One region of the Amycolatopsis samaneae genome, then DNA from elsewhere that is predicted to be linked to it. Evidence: riboswitches for the same ligand, from Rfam matches in the RefSeq annotation. Region 1 holds a riboswitch; the other holds the start of a gene.
The links. A riboswitch is a leader RNA that binds a small molecule or an ion and turns the genes downstream of it on or off. The one in region 1 is predicted to bind cobalamin.

Region 1 (7,907 bases):
GCGGGCAGACCAGCGGCGCGGGCCCGACCTCGCCCCCGCGACCCGGCGGGGACTCGTCGGGATCCAGCACCAGAACGTCGGTGTGCACACTCGCCGCCGGACGGCCGTCCGGGAGTTCGCCCGGCAGCAGTCCCCTGACCACGCCAAGCTGTGACTTGAGCCACATCAACTGCTCGCGACCGCCCGCGTCGACACGGCGCAGCTTCGCCGCGGCCACCGCCGCGCGCAGACGCGGATCCGGCGGATCGCCCAGCGCGAGCAGCGGCTCATACACCCGGAGGTAGGCCACGAAGGGTCGGAGCACCCGTGCATCGTGACACGCCGACCAGGGACTATCGCCACCGACCGGCCGGTAACCAGCGTCCGGCGGACACTGAGGCCACAAGCACACCGTGCCACGTCGCATCGAACCCCCGGGACACGGTACGGTGTCAGCAGGAAAGAATTGTCGAGACGATGCGGGGCCGCCGATTCCCCCGGCCGCCCCGCCCCTGTGCGAGGGGGTCGAGCCATGGGGCGCGGCCGGGCTAAGGCCAAGCAGACGAAGGTGGCGCGAGAGCTCAAGTACAGCTCCCACGAAACCGACTTCGATGCTTTGCAGCGCGAGCTGTCGAATAGTCCTCATCACGACACCGGGCGTGATGAGGACGACAAGCGCTACGAAGACCCATATGACGACTACGACGAGTACCGTCGTCGTTGAGCACTCGTGACACACGAGGGTGGTTCCGGGCCTGGCTCGGCAACCACCCTCGTGCGTCGTGTGCTGCCCAGATTTCGCCGTGACGTCCGCGTTCGCGACCGTCGCGGCAGGACAAAGGAGTGACGGGTGACCGACGTGGCGCGGGTAGGAGTGGTCGGTGCCGGGCTGATGGGCTCGGGGATCGCCGAAGTACACGCGAAGGCGGGACTGGACGTCCTCGTCACCGAGGTGAACCAGCCGGCGCTCGACGCGGGCCGGGCCCGGATCGAGAAGTCACTCCAGCGCGGTGTCAAGAACGGCAAGCTGTCCGCCGAGGACGCCGACGCGGCGCTCGGCAGGCTGCGGTTCACCACCGAGATCGGCGAGTTCGCCGACCGTGACCTCGTCATCGAGGCCATCCTCGAACAGGAACAGGCCAAGGTCGAGGTGTTCCGGCAGCTGGACAAGATCGTCGAGCGGCCGGACGCGCTGTTCGCGTCCAACACCTCCTCCATCCCGATCATGAAGCTCGGGATGGCCACCGAGCGGCCGCAGCAGGTCGTCGGCATCCACTTCTTCAACCCGGTGCCGGTGCTGCCGCTGGTCGAGCTCGTCCCGTCGCTGCTCACCAGCGACGAGACCGCGGCCCGCGCCGAGGAGCACTCGACGACGGCGCTGGGCAAGACGGTGATCCGCTCGCAGGACCGGGCCGGGTTCATCGTCAACTCGCTGCTCGTGCCATACCTGCTCTCGGCGATCCGGATGATCGAGTCGGGCTTCGCCTCCGCCGAGGACATCGATCGCGGCATGGAGCTGGGCACCGCGCACCCGATGGGCCCGCTGCGACTGTCCGACCTGATCGGGCTGGACACCATCAAGGCGATCGCGGACTCGATGTACGCGGAGTTCAAGGAGCCGCTGTACTCCTCGCCGCCACTGCTGCTGCGCATGGTGGACGCGGGCCTGCTCGGCAAGAAGACCGGGCGCGGGTTCTACTCCTACTCGTGACGCAACTTTCGTAGTCCGCGGCGGGTACTTTCTCGGCTGGTTCGCGTACCGGTACCGCCGATTGACTGGTGCCATGCCTACCGAGCCCGTCACCACGTTCGTCTTCGCCGCCGGCGCGAACGGGGTGTCCACGATCCCGAACGACCTCGTCCTGCGCGGCCACCGCTGCGTCGGCGTCGATCTGCCCGGCCAGCGGAGTACCGACGGCCAGTTCCGGCTGTCCTATCAGGCCCCGCAGGACCTCGCCGCGTTCGCGACCGAACGGTCACCGCTGGCCGGGGTCACGGTCGCCGAACAGATCGAGGCCACCGTCGAGGTCGTGCGCCGCGCGGCCGCGCACGGTCCGGTCGTGCTGGTCGGCGCGAGCATCGGCGGCGCCGCGATCAGCCTCGTCGCCAACCGGGTGCCCGAACTGATCGATCTGCTCGTCTACGACACCGCGCTCTGCTGCGTGGACCTGGCGACGCCGAACGACTGCATGGCGACTCCCGAGGCCGCCACCAGCCACACCGAAACGCTGCTCGGCTTCATCGCGGCGGACCCGGCGGTGACCGGCGCGCTCCGGTTCAACTGGCGGACCAACAGGCCCGAGCTGCTCGAAGCGGCCAAGACGGCGTTCCTCACCGACGGGACCGACGCGGAACTCTTCGGCTTCCTCAACGCGATGGCACCCGACGAGCTGCTCGCCAAGAGCACGACGGACTCGCGGGGCGACCTCGCGACCTGGGGCCGGATCCCCCGGGTCTATGTGCGGCACCTGCGCGACAACATCATCCCGCTCGCGCTGCAGGACCGGATGATCCGCGAGGCCGACGCCGCGACCCCGGACAACCGCTTCACCGTGTTCGACCTCGACGCCGGGCACGTGCCGAACGCGGCGAAGATGGCCGAACTCATCGGCCTGCTGGACCGCTGCGTGCCGGTGCGAAACTGACCGGTGCGTCGAAGGCGGCGCGCCGGGCGGCCCGGCGCAGCACGGTCAGTACCGCGGGCCCGACCAGGATGATCGCGGCCAGGTTCGTCACCGCGCGGCCGGTGTCCCAGCCCAGCGTCGAGGACAGCACCGTGTACACGGCGAACCGGTGCAGGTTCTCCAGCACCGGCGCGCCCGGCACGAACTCCAGGCCCGCGGTGGCCCCGGTCAGGTTGGACCCGAGCAGGAACGGCCAGTGCCACAGGTTCATCAGGAAGCCGAAGAAGTAGGCCGCGAACACGCCGTACACACCGAGCATCGCGATCTCGGTCCGGCCTCGCGGCCGTTTCGGCAGCAGTCCGGCGCCGAGACCGATCAGCGAAGAGGACAGCATCTGGAACGGCAACCACGGCCCGACCCCGGCGGTGAGCAGCGCCGAGGTGAACAGCGACGTCGAGCCCAGCACGAACCCGAAACCCGGCCCGAACACCCGCCCGGCGAGCACGAGCAGGAAGAACACCAGCTCGATACCGCCGGTACCCGCGCTGAGCGGGCGCAGTCCGGCGTTGATCGCGGACAGCACCCCGAGCATCGCGAGCGCCTTCGCGTCGATGCCGCCGCTGGACAGTTCGGCCAGCACGACCAGGATCAGCACCGGCAGGGTGGCCATGAAGACGAACGGCGCGTCCAGCCCGTGTGCCTGCGCCCCCGGCTGCGGCTGGGCGAACAACGGCCAGCCGAACATCGCCAGCCCGAGCACCGCCGCCACCGCGAGCACGAGCGCGGTGCGCGGACTGATCCGCACCGCCCTGCTCTGCGCGAGGAAGTCCGCCACCGTCCCGTCCTTCGTCAACGCAGTGCCTTCGCGACCTCGGCGACGGTGAGCCACGCCTGCGGCGCGAGGACCTTCGCGACCTGCGGGGCGAACGCGGGAGAGGCGACGACGACGTCCTTCGTGGGCCCGTCCGCGACGATCTCGCCCTCGGCCATGACGATCACGCGGTGCGCGACCGTGGCCACGAACTCGACGTCGTGCGTGGCCACCACGATCGCCCTGCCCCGCGCGGCCAGCTCGGCGAGCACCGCGGCGAACTGCCGTTTCGCCTGGTAGTCGAGGCCCCTGGTCGGCTCGTCGAGCAGCAGCACCGGCGGCGTCGCGGTGAGCTGGACGGCGAGCACGAGCGAAAGCCGCTGCCCTTCGGACAGGTCACCGGGGTGCAGGGCACCGTCGATACCGGGCGTGAGCCGGTCGAGCAGGCCGCGCGCGGTGCCGGGTGCCGCGCCGGACTCGTGGTCGGCCTGCGCGCATTCGGCGTCGACCGAATCGAGGTACAACAGGTCGCCGGGGGTCTGCGGGACGAGCCCGACCAGTGCCCGCGCCTGGCGTGGTTTGAGTGCGTGCGGGTCCGCGCCGCCGACGTCGACCCTGCCGCCCGACCGCGGACCGCTGCCCTGCACCGCCCACAGCAGCGACGACTTACCCGAGCCGTTGCGCCCCATCAACGCGAGGATTTCTCCCTGCGCGAGCCGCAGGTCGACCCCGCGCACCGCCGCCACGTCCCCGTACCGGACCTGGACGGAGCTCGCCTCGAGCGCGGGGCCCGAGCGCCCCAATGTGGCATTGGGTGCGTCCAACGCACCGAACGCCACATTGGGGCGCATCACCACCTCGGAAAGCCGGTCGCGCAACGGTCCGGCGCGACGGCGGGCGTCGCGGACCGACAGCGGCAGCGGCGACCAGCCCGCGAGCCTGCCCAGTTCGACGATCGGCGGCGCGACGTCGGCCGTCGCCAGGATCTCCGCGGGCGTCCCGGACCGCACCGAACCGTCGCCGGGCAGGTGGAGCAGGCGGTCGGCGTACTGCGCGACGCGTTCGAGCCGGTGCTCGGCGACGACGACCGTGGTTCCGAGGTCGTGCACGAGCCGGGTGATCGCGGCCAGCACGTCCTCGGCGGCGGTCGGGTCGAGCGCGGACGTCGGCTCGTCGAGCACGAGCACCTTCGGGTGCGCGGTCAGCACCGCGCCGATCGCGACCCGCTGCTGCTGCCCGCCCGACAGTGTCCGAAGTGGACGGTTACGCAGCTCGGCGATGCCCAGCAGGTCCAGGGTCTCCTCGACGCGCTTGCGCATGACCTCCGGCGGGACGGCCAGCTGCTCCATGCCGTACGCCAGCTCCTCCTCGACGGTGTCGGTGACGAATCCCGCCAGTGGGTCCTGACCGACCACGCCGACGACGTCGGCGAATTCGCGCGGCGGATGCTTCGCCGTGTCCTTGCCCGCGACGCGCACGCGTCCGGAGAGCAGCCCGCCGGTGAAGTGCGGGACGAGCCCGTTGATCGCCCCGAGGAACGTCGACTTCCCCGCGCCGGTGCGCCCGGCGACGAGGCACAGCTCGCCCTCCTCGACCAAAAGGTCCACAGTGGACAGTGTCGGCCTCGTCGCGTCCGGATAGGTGACACTCACCTGCGAGAACTCGATCACCGCGACACCTCCATGACCGGGACCGGACGCGGCGCCAGCCACGCGGGGACCACGCCGACCAGCAGCGAAAGCGCGTGCCATGGCGAAAGTTCGGGCCAGCGCAAGGGATTCAGCGACGGATAGAGATCCGTGGCGTCGACGTGCCCGGTCAGGAACAGCAACGCGCACGCGCCCACCCCGGACAGCGCGACCAGCGTCTCCTCCAGCCGCCACCGATCCGGCCGGTACCGCGTCCGCCGCACCCGGCGGCCGCCGAGGACGAATCCGACGGCGGCGGCGACGAGCCCGGCCACCAGCATCGGCAGCCCCAGCCACGTCGACGTCCCGTCGAGCACGCCGTAGACGCCGACACACACGCCCACCAGTCCGCCCAGCACACAGACGCCGATCAACGTCCGCACTCGCGGGCTCAGGTAGCCGCGCCGCCCGTAGCCACGGGAGTCCATCGCGGCGGCGAGCCGCAGCGATCGGTTCATCGCGTCCTCCAGCACGGGGATCACGACGCCCTTCAACGCCTTCATCCCGCGCTGCCGCCCGGCACGGAGCCGTCGCGCCCGCCGGACACGCTGGACGCTCTCGACGAGCTGCGGCGCGACCGACAGTGCGACCGTGACCGCCGTGCCGACCTCGTACAACGCCCCGGGGACCGCCTTGAGCATGCGTTTGGGGTTCGCCAGCGCGTTCGCCGCGCCAATACAGATGATCATGGTCGCCAGCCGGAGCCCGTCGTAGAACCCACCGAGCAGCTCCTCCGCCGACGTCGGCCCGAGCAGCGTGATCCCGGCCGCGATCGAGGGCAGCGGGATGCTCGGCAGGGTGAACAGGACGTGCCCGCCGTCCTCGCCGCCGATCAGGATCCGGAAGAAGATCCGCGAGGCTAGGACCAGGGCACCGACGTAGGCGTAGAGCCGGAAGGCCACGGCCCACGGCGCGTCGCTGCGCCGGTTCGCGACCACGAGTCCCGCCACCGCGATGATCAGCCCGAGCAGCAGCGGGTTGGTCGTGTGGCTCGCCGCGACGGCCAGCGACAACGCCCACACCCACCACGCGCCGGGATGCAGCGTCCGCGGCGCGCGGCCGAGGTTACTGAACGCCACGCCGGCGCCGCCGGGCCACGAACACGGCGGCGCCACCGACCACCACGAGCGCGGCCACGCCGAGCACGACGCCCCACGGGAAGCCCGCGTCCGCCGACGCACCGGTGGCCTGCGACGTCGCGGGCGGCTGCGCGGCGCGCACCGGCGCGACCCGCGGCGGCGGGTTGGCACCGAAGGACTTCCCGTGCGAGAACGCCCATCCCTCGAAGCCGCCCGGCGCCGGCTTGTGGGTGGTCGCGCCCTCCTGGCTCGACACCCAGGCCCCGTTCGCGCCGTTCCAGTAGCCCCAGAAGTCCGTGGCCGAGGGCATCGCGGCGCAGGATTCGGCGTCCGGGCCCGGTTTGCCGTCGATCCGGCAGGCCACCGCGAGCCCGTAACGCTGCGAGCCGGTCACGGCGAAGCCCGCGTTCTGCAGCGCGGTCATGCCGGTGGCCTGCTCGCCGGGCGCGCACCGGACGACCGGGTCCCCACCGAGGTCCCCGAAGTCCACGATCACCGTCACCCCGGCACCGTCTTGGCAGTAGCCCGGGACGCCCTTGCCCTGCTCGGCGGTCGCGGGCGTGCTCGCACCGGCTCCGCCGAGCAGCACGAGCGCGACGACGGCGAGCAGCCTCGCCAGGACCGCGGCGGACTGACGTGTGCGGGACATCGGGCACCTTTCCCGGTCCGTCGCAGGCGCCCCCGACCAGCGCACGACGGCGTCAGCCCCAGGACTCCCGGATGGACCTCGACAACTTCGGGAGCACCAGGCACGGGCGATCCGGCTCACGGTCACGGGCCGCTCACGGCTGCGGGTCAGCGCCGGACTTTCACCGGCTTCTCCCGGGCGAGGTGGTCTAACCCGCTGACGTTAACCCACGGGAGGCGGACTCCGGAAGCGACGCGAGCCACACCTACACTCACCGATCGTGGGACAGGGACAGCTTCGCGTCGGCCTCGTCGGTACCGGTCCGTGGGCACGGACGGTGCACGCGCCGAGCCTCGCCGATCATCCGGGGACGACGCTGAGCGCGGTCTGGTCCCGCCGCCCCGAGGCCGCCCGCGAACTCGCCGAGACACACTGCGCCACCGCCGCGGGCAGCGTCGAGGAGCTGTTCGCCCAGGTCGACGCCGTCGCGTTCGCGGTGCCGCCCGCCGTGCAGGCCGAGCTGGGCGTCCGCGCGGCCGAAGCGGGCAAGCACCTGATCCTGGAGAAGCCGCTGGCCGGCGATCTCGCCGGGGCCCGGCGCCTCGCGGACGCCGTCGACGCGGCCGGGGTCGCCGCCCTCATGGTGCTGATCCTGCGGTACGCGGAGCAGACCAGGGACTGGCTGGCCGGGATCGCCGAGGCGGGTGGCTGGCGCGGCGGCGGGGCCCGCTGGCTCTCCGGCGCGCTGCTGGGCGGCCAGTACGCGGGTTCGAGCTGGCGGACGGATTCGGGCGCGCTCTACGACGTCGGCCCGCACGCGTTCGACCTGCTCGACGCCGCGCTCGGCCCGATCACCGAGGTGCTGGCCGCGCACCGTGGCCCGGACGACCTCTGGCAGCTGCTCTTCGCGCACGAAGGCGGCGCGACCAGCACGGCGACGTTGTCCCTGCGGCTGCCGATTCAGCCGACCGTGGTCGAGGTCGCGATCTACGGCGAGCACGGCTACCGCACGCTGGGCCGGAAGGCGGGCGCGGCGCGCGAGTCCTACACCGCGTTGCTGGACGACTTCGCCGCGATGATCGCCAGTGGCACCACCGC
Region 2 (7,907 bases), on a different contig from region 1:
ACGCCGGCGCCGAGGCCGTCGTTGATCACCTTGAAGCCGTCGATGTCGAGGTAGACCAGCGCGATCTGTTCCCCGGCACCGGTTTCGACGACGGATCCCAGCTTCGTCTGGAAGGCGGTGCCGTTGGCCAGGCCGGTCAGCGCGTCGTGGACGTTCTGGTGCCGCAGGCGTTCCTGCAGCAGCTGGTTCTCGTTGGCGTCGGTGGCCATCAGCACCGGGTACGCCGTGCCCGGCCGGTCGCCCGGCAGCCGGATGAGCTTCACGTCCGTCCAGAGTGGACCGTCCTGCGCGTGGTCGAGCCGCAGGCGCTCGGTGTACTGCTCGCCGTCGGGGGCGCGGAGCTGGAGGAGGCCGGCGCGCAGCCGCGTGGCGTCGTGCTCACCGGCGCCGAGCTCGGTGAGGTGCCTGCCCCGCACCAGCTCGGGGCTCGTGCCGAGGAGCTTGCCGAGCGCGGCGTTGGCCTCGACGACGACACCCTCCCGGTCGGCGAGCGCGATGCCCGTCGGCGAGGCCGCGTAGAGCGTGGTGAAGCGCAGCAGCGCGCCCTCGTGCGCGGGGTCGAGGTGCGGTGCGGCCTCGCGGGCGAACTCGAGCAGCAGCGGCTCGAGCTCGTCCGGGGGAAGCGTTACTCCTTCGGTGTCGGCCAGCTTCGCGGCCCATCGGCGCGCGAGACTCACCAACCCTGGTGAGTCACCAGGCTCAAGCACACTCCACCTCTTCTTGCACGGACAAAGGCCAGCTCAGCGCGGGTGTGGGTGGTCCAGGGCCCACACCGGGCACGAGTCAGCCGGGATCGATGCCACGGCATCATGTGGGAAACCGGCTGTCTACCGGCTGAACGAGTGAACGGTACTACACAACTGGTGACCATTCGTCACCATGTGTGCCGATGCGTTCGGCCTCCGCTACCGCGCCGGCGAGGAACGCGGGTCCAGCTGGACCGGCAGCCCGTCGGCGGGTACCGGCAGGGCGGTGTAGTCCCAGCGCGCGGTGTAGGACTCGGGCACGGACCACCGGTAGGCGCGCAGCATCTCGTGCAGCAGCGCCTTGACCTCCAGCCCGCCGAAGTGCAGCCCGACGCACTTGTGCGCCCCGCCGCCGAAGGGCATCCAGGCGAACCGGTGCGAGCGGTCCTCGCGGCGCGGCTCGGCGAAGCGTTCCGGGTCGAACCGTGCCGGGTCGGTCCAGCAGCCGGGGCTGAAGTGGTTGACCGTCGGGGAGATCCCGACCAGCGTGCCCGCCGGGAGGTAGTGGCCGAGCACCTCGGTGTCCTTGACCGTCTTGCGCGCCATCGACGGCACGGGCGCCACCAGCCGCAGCGCCTCCTTCATCACCAGGTCCAGGGTTTCCAGCCGGTCCAGCGCCTCGATGCCGGGCAGGTCGTCGCCGAGGGCGAGTGACTCCGCGCGGGCGCGGTCCTGCCAGTCGGGGAACTTGGCGAGGAAGTAGACCATGGCGCTGCTGGTGATCGTCGAGGTGTCGTGCGCGGCCATCATCAGGAAGATCATGTGGTTGACGATGTCGGTGTCGGTGAACCGGTCGCCGTCGTCGGTCGTGGCGTGACACAGCGCGGAGAACAGGTCGTCCCCGTCGCCTTTCCGCTTGGCGGGGAGGTTTTCGGCGAAGTAGCGCTCCAGCACCCGGCGGCCGTGCAGCCCGGCCGCCCACCGCCCGCCGGGCACGGGGTAGCGCACGATCGCGCTCCCGGCGCGCACGGCGGCGATGAAGGCCCGGTTGATCCTCGCGGCGTCGTCCGAGCCGCGCATGCCCATGAAGACACGCGTCGCGACGTCGAGCGTGAGCTGCTTGAGCGCCCAGTACAGCCGGGGGCGGTACCGGCCGGACCAGGCCGCGACGCCCGCGCGCAGTGCCGGCCCCATCTGGTCGACGTAGCCGCTCAGCCGGGGCCGGGTGAAGGCCTGCTGCATGATCCGGCGGTGCAGGTGGTGCTCGCCGAAGTCCAGCAGCATCAGCCCGCGTTCGAAGAAGTGCTCGATGAAGAACCGCCAGCCCTCCTGCGAGAACGCCTTGTCCTTGTTCACCAGGGCGATCTGGGTGGCCTCCGGCCCCGACAACGCGACGATGCGGCGGCCGAAGCCGCCCATGAACGACACCGGCCCGTACTGCTCGTGGCGGCGCAGGCCGAACTCGACACCGAAGCGCATCATCTCCGGGACGTGCCCGACCAGCGGCGGGCCGTCGTCGCCGAGCACCGGCTTCAGGCCGCTGCCCGCGGGCGGAGTCGCCAGCTCGCGCACCGGCCAGCGCGCGCCGAGCCAGCGCTCGTCCACGGTGCGGGGCAAGGGAATCGAGGTCAGCGGTGGTACGCGCTCGCGCAGCGCCTCGGTGACTTTTCCGACCGTGTTCACCATCGTCACCATCTCCTCGCCGAGACCGGGTAGCCCTACCGTCCTCCCTTGTTGACGAGTTGACAACACCTGCGGTCAGTTTCGCCGGAAAGTGCGCCCCAATGTGGCGTTCGGTGCGTTGGACGCACCGAACGCCACATTCGCTGCGTTGGACGCACCCAATGCCACATTCGCTGCGTTGGACGCACCCAATGCCACATTGGGGCGCTTTGGCCCCGGTGTCAGCCCAGTTCGGCGCGGACCTGCCGGGCCGCCGCGACGAGGTTCCGCAGCGCGGGCTCGACCTCGGCGTATCCCCGGGTCTTCAGGCCGCAGTCGGGGTTGACCCAGACGCGGTCGGGCGCCACCGCGCCCACGGCGGTCCGCAGCAGCCCGCCGACCTCGTCGACGTCGGGAACGCGCGGCGAGTGGATGTCGTAGACACCCGGTCCGACACCCCGGCCGAACCCGGCTTCGCCGAGATCGGTCAGCACCTCCATCTTCGACCGCGCCGCCTCGATGCTGGTCACGTCGGCGTCGAGCGCGTCGATCGCGGGCAGCACCTCGCCGAACTCCGAGTAGCACATGTGCGTGTGGATCTGGGTGGCGTCGGCGATCCCGGAGGTCGCGAGCCGGAAAGCCCTTACCGCCCAAGCGAAGTACGCCTCGTGCCCGGCCGCGCGCAGCGGCAGCAGCTCCCGCAGCGCGGGCTCGTCGACCTGGACGACCCGGATCCCTGCGGCTTCGAGATCGTGGACCTCGTCGCGGATCGCCAGCGCCACCTGCGCCGCGGTTTCGGACAGGGGCTGGTCGTCGCGGACGAACGACCAGGCCAGGATCGTCACCGGCCCGGTGAGCATGCCCTTGACCGGACGGTCGGTGAGCCGCTGCGCGTAGGTGGCCCACCGGACCGTCATCGGCTCGGGCCGCGACACGTCGCCGTACAGGATCGGCGGCCGGACGCAGCGGGAGCCGTAGGACTGGACCCAGCCGTGCTCGGTGGCGGCGAACCCGGCCAGCTGCTCGGCGAAGTACTGCACCATGTCGTTGCGTTCGGGCTCGCCGTGCACGAGGACGTCGAGGCCGAGGTCCTCCTGCAGCCGTATGACGCGTTCGATCTCCTCGCGCATCGCCGCGGTGTAGCCCGCGTCGTCGAGCGTGCCCGCCCGGTGCGCCGCGCGGGCCTTGCGCAGCTCGGTGGTCTGCGGAAACGAGCCGATCGTGGTGCTCGGCAGCGCGGGCAGGCCCAGCGCGGCCTGCTGTGCCGCCGCGCGCCGCGCGAAGGGCGAGCGGAGCGCGTGTTCGGGACGCAGCGAGGCCAGCCGCGACCGGACGCGGACGTCGAGCAGTTCGGCCGCCGTGGCACGATCCCGCACCGCGGCGCGCGCGGCCGTGAGGTCGACGTTCCCGGGACCTTGACGCAAAGCCTTGCCCAGCAGGACGACCTCGTCGACCTTCTGCCGCGCGAACGCCAGCCAGCTCTTGAGTCGGGCGTCGAGGGCGGTTTCCCGCTCGACGTCGTAGGGCACGTGCAGCAGCGAGCACGACGTCGAGACGCTCACCCGCGCCGCGGTGCCCAGCAGCGTCGCCGCGCGGGCGAGCGCCTGCTCGGGGTCGGTGCGCCACACGTTGCGGCCGTCGACCACGCCGGCCAGGACCTCCTTGTCCCGCAACGCCCCCTCCGCGGCCACGGCGTCCACAGTGGACGGATCGGTGACCAGGTCGACGGCGAGCGCGTCGATGGGGGAGCGGGCCAGCACGCCCAGACCGCGGCCGAGACCGCCGAAGTACCCGGCGACCAGCAGCTTCGGCCGGGCGGTCGCCTTCGCCAGGACGTGGTAGGCGCGGGTGAGGGCGTTCAGCTCCTTCTCGCCGCGGTCCGCCGCGAACGCGGGCTCGTCCAGCTGGACCCACTCCGCCCCGGCGTCGTGCAGTTGTTCCAGCAGCTCGGCGTAGCGCAGCAGCAGCCGGTCGAGCAGTTCCAGCGGCCGGAAGCCCTCGGGCGCGTCGCCGGCGGCCTTCGACAGCAGCAGGAAGGTCACCGGGCCGACGAGCACCGGCCGGGTCTCGTACCCGGCGGCCTTCGCCTCGCGGTATTCGTCGAGCGGCTTCGTGCCGGTGAGGGTGAACGTCGTGTCCGGGCCCAGTTCCGGGACGAGATAGTGGTAGTTGGTGTCGAACCACTTGGTCATCTCGAGCGCGGGCGCGTCCTGGACGCCGCGGGCGGCGGCGAAGTAGGTGTCGAGCGGGGAAAGGCCCAGTCCGGTGAACCGGGCGGGCAGCGCGCCGAACAGTTCGGCGGTGTCGAGCACCTGGTCGTAGTGGGAGAACGTGTTCGACGGGATCGAGTCCAGCCCGGCGGCGGCCAGTTCCCGCCAGGTGGCGGCCCGCAGGGCCCGGCCGGTTTCGGCGAGCGCGGCTTCGTCGATCTTCCCGGACCAGTAGCGCTCCACAGCGCGTTTGAGTTCCCGGTCCGGGCCGATACGTGGGTAACCCAGCACGGTGCTGCCGACGGGATTTTCGGTGACGCGGTGGTCAGGCACAGCTCTCTCCTCGCGAGCTCGTCGAAGGAGCCCGTGCGCGCGGGAGTGACCGCCCTTCGGTCGTGCCCATCCCGCGAGGCCCGGACTCACGCACGCCCTCGGCGCACGTACCACGGGCAGGTCTTCGGACTCGTGGGCGTCGTGCTCGCGCCTACCGGCCGTCGCTTCCCGGACACCGCGTCCAGTGCTTTACCGTGTCTCGCACGGTGACGGCTTTCGTTCCCACATACCGCTGCGGGGCAGTCCCGGATTCCCACCGGGTTCCCTCTTGCCTCTCCCGGACACGGCGCGCCGCCCCCGGGAGAACCCATGGCACCGACGAGCCTACAGAACCCGTACCACGCGTGACCAGAGACGAGACTCGCGTGACTGGAGACGTAACTCGCGTGATGGGAGACGGACCGCCTCCCATCACGCGAGTTACGTGCTCGATCACGCGAGTTACGTGCTCAGTCCCAGTCGAGGGCGCCGCCGGACTGGTACTCGATGACGCGGGTCTCGAAGAAGTTCTTCTCCTTCTTGAGGTCCATCGCCTCCGACATCCACGGGAACGGGTTCTCGGTCTCGCCGAAGATCGGGGCGAGGCCGATCTGCTGGGCGCGGCGGTCGGTGATGAAGTGCATGTACTGCTCGCACAGCTCGTGCGAGAGGCCCAGCATGCCGCGCGGCATGGTGTCGCGGGCGTAGGCGACCTCCAGCGCGCACGCCTCGGTCAGCATCCCGCGCACCTCGGCCTGGAACTCCTCGGTCCACAGGTGCGGGTTCTCGATCTTGATCTGGTTGATGCAGTCGATCCCGAAGTTCAGGTGGATCGACTCGTCGCGCAGGATGTACTGGTACTGCTCGGCGATCCCGACCATCTTGTTCCGGCGGCCCAGCGAGAGGATCTGCGCGAAGCCGGTGTAGAACCACATGCCCTCGAAGATCACGTAGAACGCGACGAGGTCACGCAGGAACGCCTGGTCTGCCTCCGGGGTGCCGGTCTCGAAGTCCGGGTTCTCCAGGTTCTGCGTGTACTTCAGCGCCCACGCGTCCTTGTCCGAAATGGACGGGACCTCGCGGTACATGTTGAACAGCTCGCCCTCGACCAGGCCGAGGCTTTCGCAGATGTACTGGAAGGTGTGCGTGTGCACGGCCTCCTCGAACGCCTGGCGCAACAGGTACTGGCGGCATTCGGGGTTGGTGATCTGGCGGTACACGGCGAGCACGATGTTGTTGGCCACCAACGACTCCGCCGTCGCGAAGAAGCCGAGGTTGCGCTTGAGCATGGTGCGCTCGTCCTCGGTCAGCCCGTCGGCCGACTTCCACAGCGCGATGTCGGCCTGCATGGCGACCTCGGTCGGCATCCAGTGGTTGTTGCAGCCGGCGAGGTACTTCTCCCACGCCCAGCGGTACTTCATCGGCAGCAGCTGGTTGACGTCGGCGCGGGCGTTGATCATCCGCTTGTCGTCGACGTTGATGCGGGCGGCGCCGACCTCGATCTCGCCGAGACCGGTCGCGTCCGTGGTTTCCAGGTTGGTCATCTCAGGGGCTCCAGGGAGGTTCGGGGCAGGTCCGTGGGGGCCTCCTTGAGGGACTCCAGGTCCCTCAAGGAGGCCCCCACGGATCACGGGGGACTACTGGCAGGCTTCGCAGTCGGGGTCGTCGATGCGGCAGGCGGCGCCTTCGACGGCGGCGAAGTCGACGTCTTCCACCTTGGGCATCTCCTTCGGCTCGGCCGCGGGCGGCGTCACCGGCACGGCCGCCTCCGGCGAGGGCGACGGCGACGGCGCGGGCGAGGCCGCCGGGGAAGCCGCCGGAACCGCGGCCGAGGGCGACGCCGCGGGAGCGGCGGGGGCCGGGGTGGCCGAGACGGCGTTCAGCTTGCCGTCCGTGCCGCGCAGGGTGCTCTTCTCCACGTGCGTCGCGGACTGCGCCCGCAGGTAGTACGTGGTCTTGAGGCCCTTGTGCCACGCGTACCGGTACAGCTCGTCGAGCTTGCGGCCGCTCGGCGCCGCGATGTACAGGTTCAGCGACTGCGCCTGGTCGATCCACTTCTGCCGCCGGGACGCGGCGTCCACCAGCCACTTCGACTCGATCTCGAACGCGGTGGCGTACAACGCCTTCAGGTCGTCCGGAACGCGGTCGATCCGGCCGAGGCTGCCGTCGAAGTACTTCAGGTCGCTCACCATGACCTCGTCCCACAGCCCGCGCTCCTTGAGGGAACGGACCAGGTGCGGGTTCACCACGGTGAAGTCGCCGGACATGTTCGACTTGACGTACAGGTTCTGGAACAGCGGCTCGATGGACTGCCCGACACCGCAGATGTTGGAGATCGTCGCGGTCGGCGCGATCGCCATCACGTTGGAGTTGCGCATGCCGACGGTCTTGACCCGCTCGCGCAGCGTCCCCCAGTCCATAGTGGACGAAAGGTCGACGTCGAGCGCGTCACCGCGGCGCGCGTCGATGAGCAGCCGCATCGAGTCGATCGGCAGGATTCCCTTGCTCCACAGGGAACCCTCGAAGCTCTGGTACTGCCCGCGCTCCTCGGCGAGGTCGGTCGAGGCCGAGATCGCGTAGTAGGAGATGTGCTCCATGCTCTCGTCGGCGAACCGCACGGCGGCCTCGGAGGACAGCGGAACGCCCAGCTCGAACAGCGCGTCCTGGAAGCCCATCAGGCCGAGGCCGACCGGGCGGTGACGCAGGTTCGAGCGGCGTGCCTCCGGTATCGTGTAGAAGTTGATGTCGATCACGTTGTCGAGCATCCGCACCGCGGTGCGCACGGTCTTCTCGAGCCGCTCGGTGTCCAGGCCGGTCGGGGTCACGTGCTTGAGCAGGTTGACCGAGCCCAGGTTGCAGACCGCGACCTCGTCGCTGCTGGTGTTCAGCGTGATCTCGGTGCACAGGTTGGACGAGTGCACGACGCCGATGTGCTGCTGCGGCGAGCGCAGGTTGCACGGGTCCTTGAAGGTGATCCACGGGTGCCCGGTCTCGAACAGCATGGTCAGCATGCGCCGCCACAGGTCGACCGCGCGGA

Region 2: linked by a shared signal. The riboswitch ahead of metE (5-methyltetrahydropteroyltriglutamate--homocysteine S-methyltransferase) and the one ahead of ABD987_RS20555 (hypothetical protein) in region 1 are both predicted to bind cobalamin.

Annotation. Positions count from the first base shown of each region.
Region 1 is NZ_BAABHG010000007.1:319,310-327,216, reverse strand. Features, by position in the region: gene ABD987_RS20590 (DUF8083 family protein) at 1-304, opposite strand, end outside; gene ABD987_RS20585 (DUF3073 domain-containing protein) at 512-703, shown strand; gene ABD987_RS20580 (3-hydroxybutyryl-CoA dehydrogenase) at 830-1,690, shown strand; gene ABD987_RS20575 (alpha/beta fold hydrolase) at 1,764-2,624, shown strand; gene ABD987_RS20570 (ECF transporter S component) at 2,584-3,438, opposite strand; gene ABD987_RS20565 (ABC transporter ATP-binding protein) at 3,453-5,084, opposite strand; gene ABD987_RS20560 (CbiQ family ECF transporter T component) at 5,081-6,181, opposite strand; gene ABD987_RS20555 (hypothetical protein) at 6,168-6,830, opposite strand; cobalamin riboswitch at 6,918-7,056, opposite strand; gene ABD987_RS20550 (Gfo/Idh/MocA family protein) at 7,090-7,907, shown strand, end outside.
Region 2 is NZ_BAABHG010000001.1:793,626-801,532, reverse strand. Features, by position in the region: gene ABD987_RS03415 (EAL domain-containing protein) at 1-680, opposite strand, end outside; gene ABD987_RS03410 (cytochrome P450) at 906-2,381, opposite strand; gene metE (5-methyltetrahydropteroyltriglutamate--homocysteine S-methyltransferase) at 2,591-4,891, opposite strand; cobalamin riboswitch at 4,990-5,217, opposite strand; gene ABD987_RS03400 (ribonucleotide-diphosphate reductase subunit beta) at 5,341-6,414, opposite strand; gene ABD987_RS03395 (ribonucleoside-diphosphate reductase subunit alpha) at 6,508-7,907, opposite strand, start outside.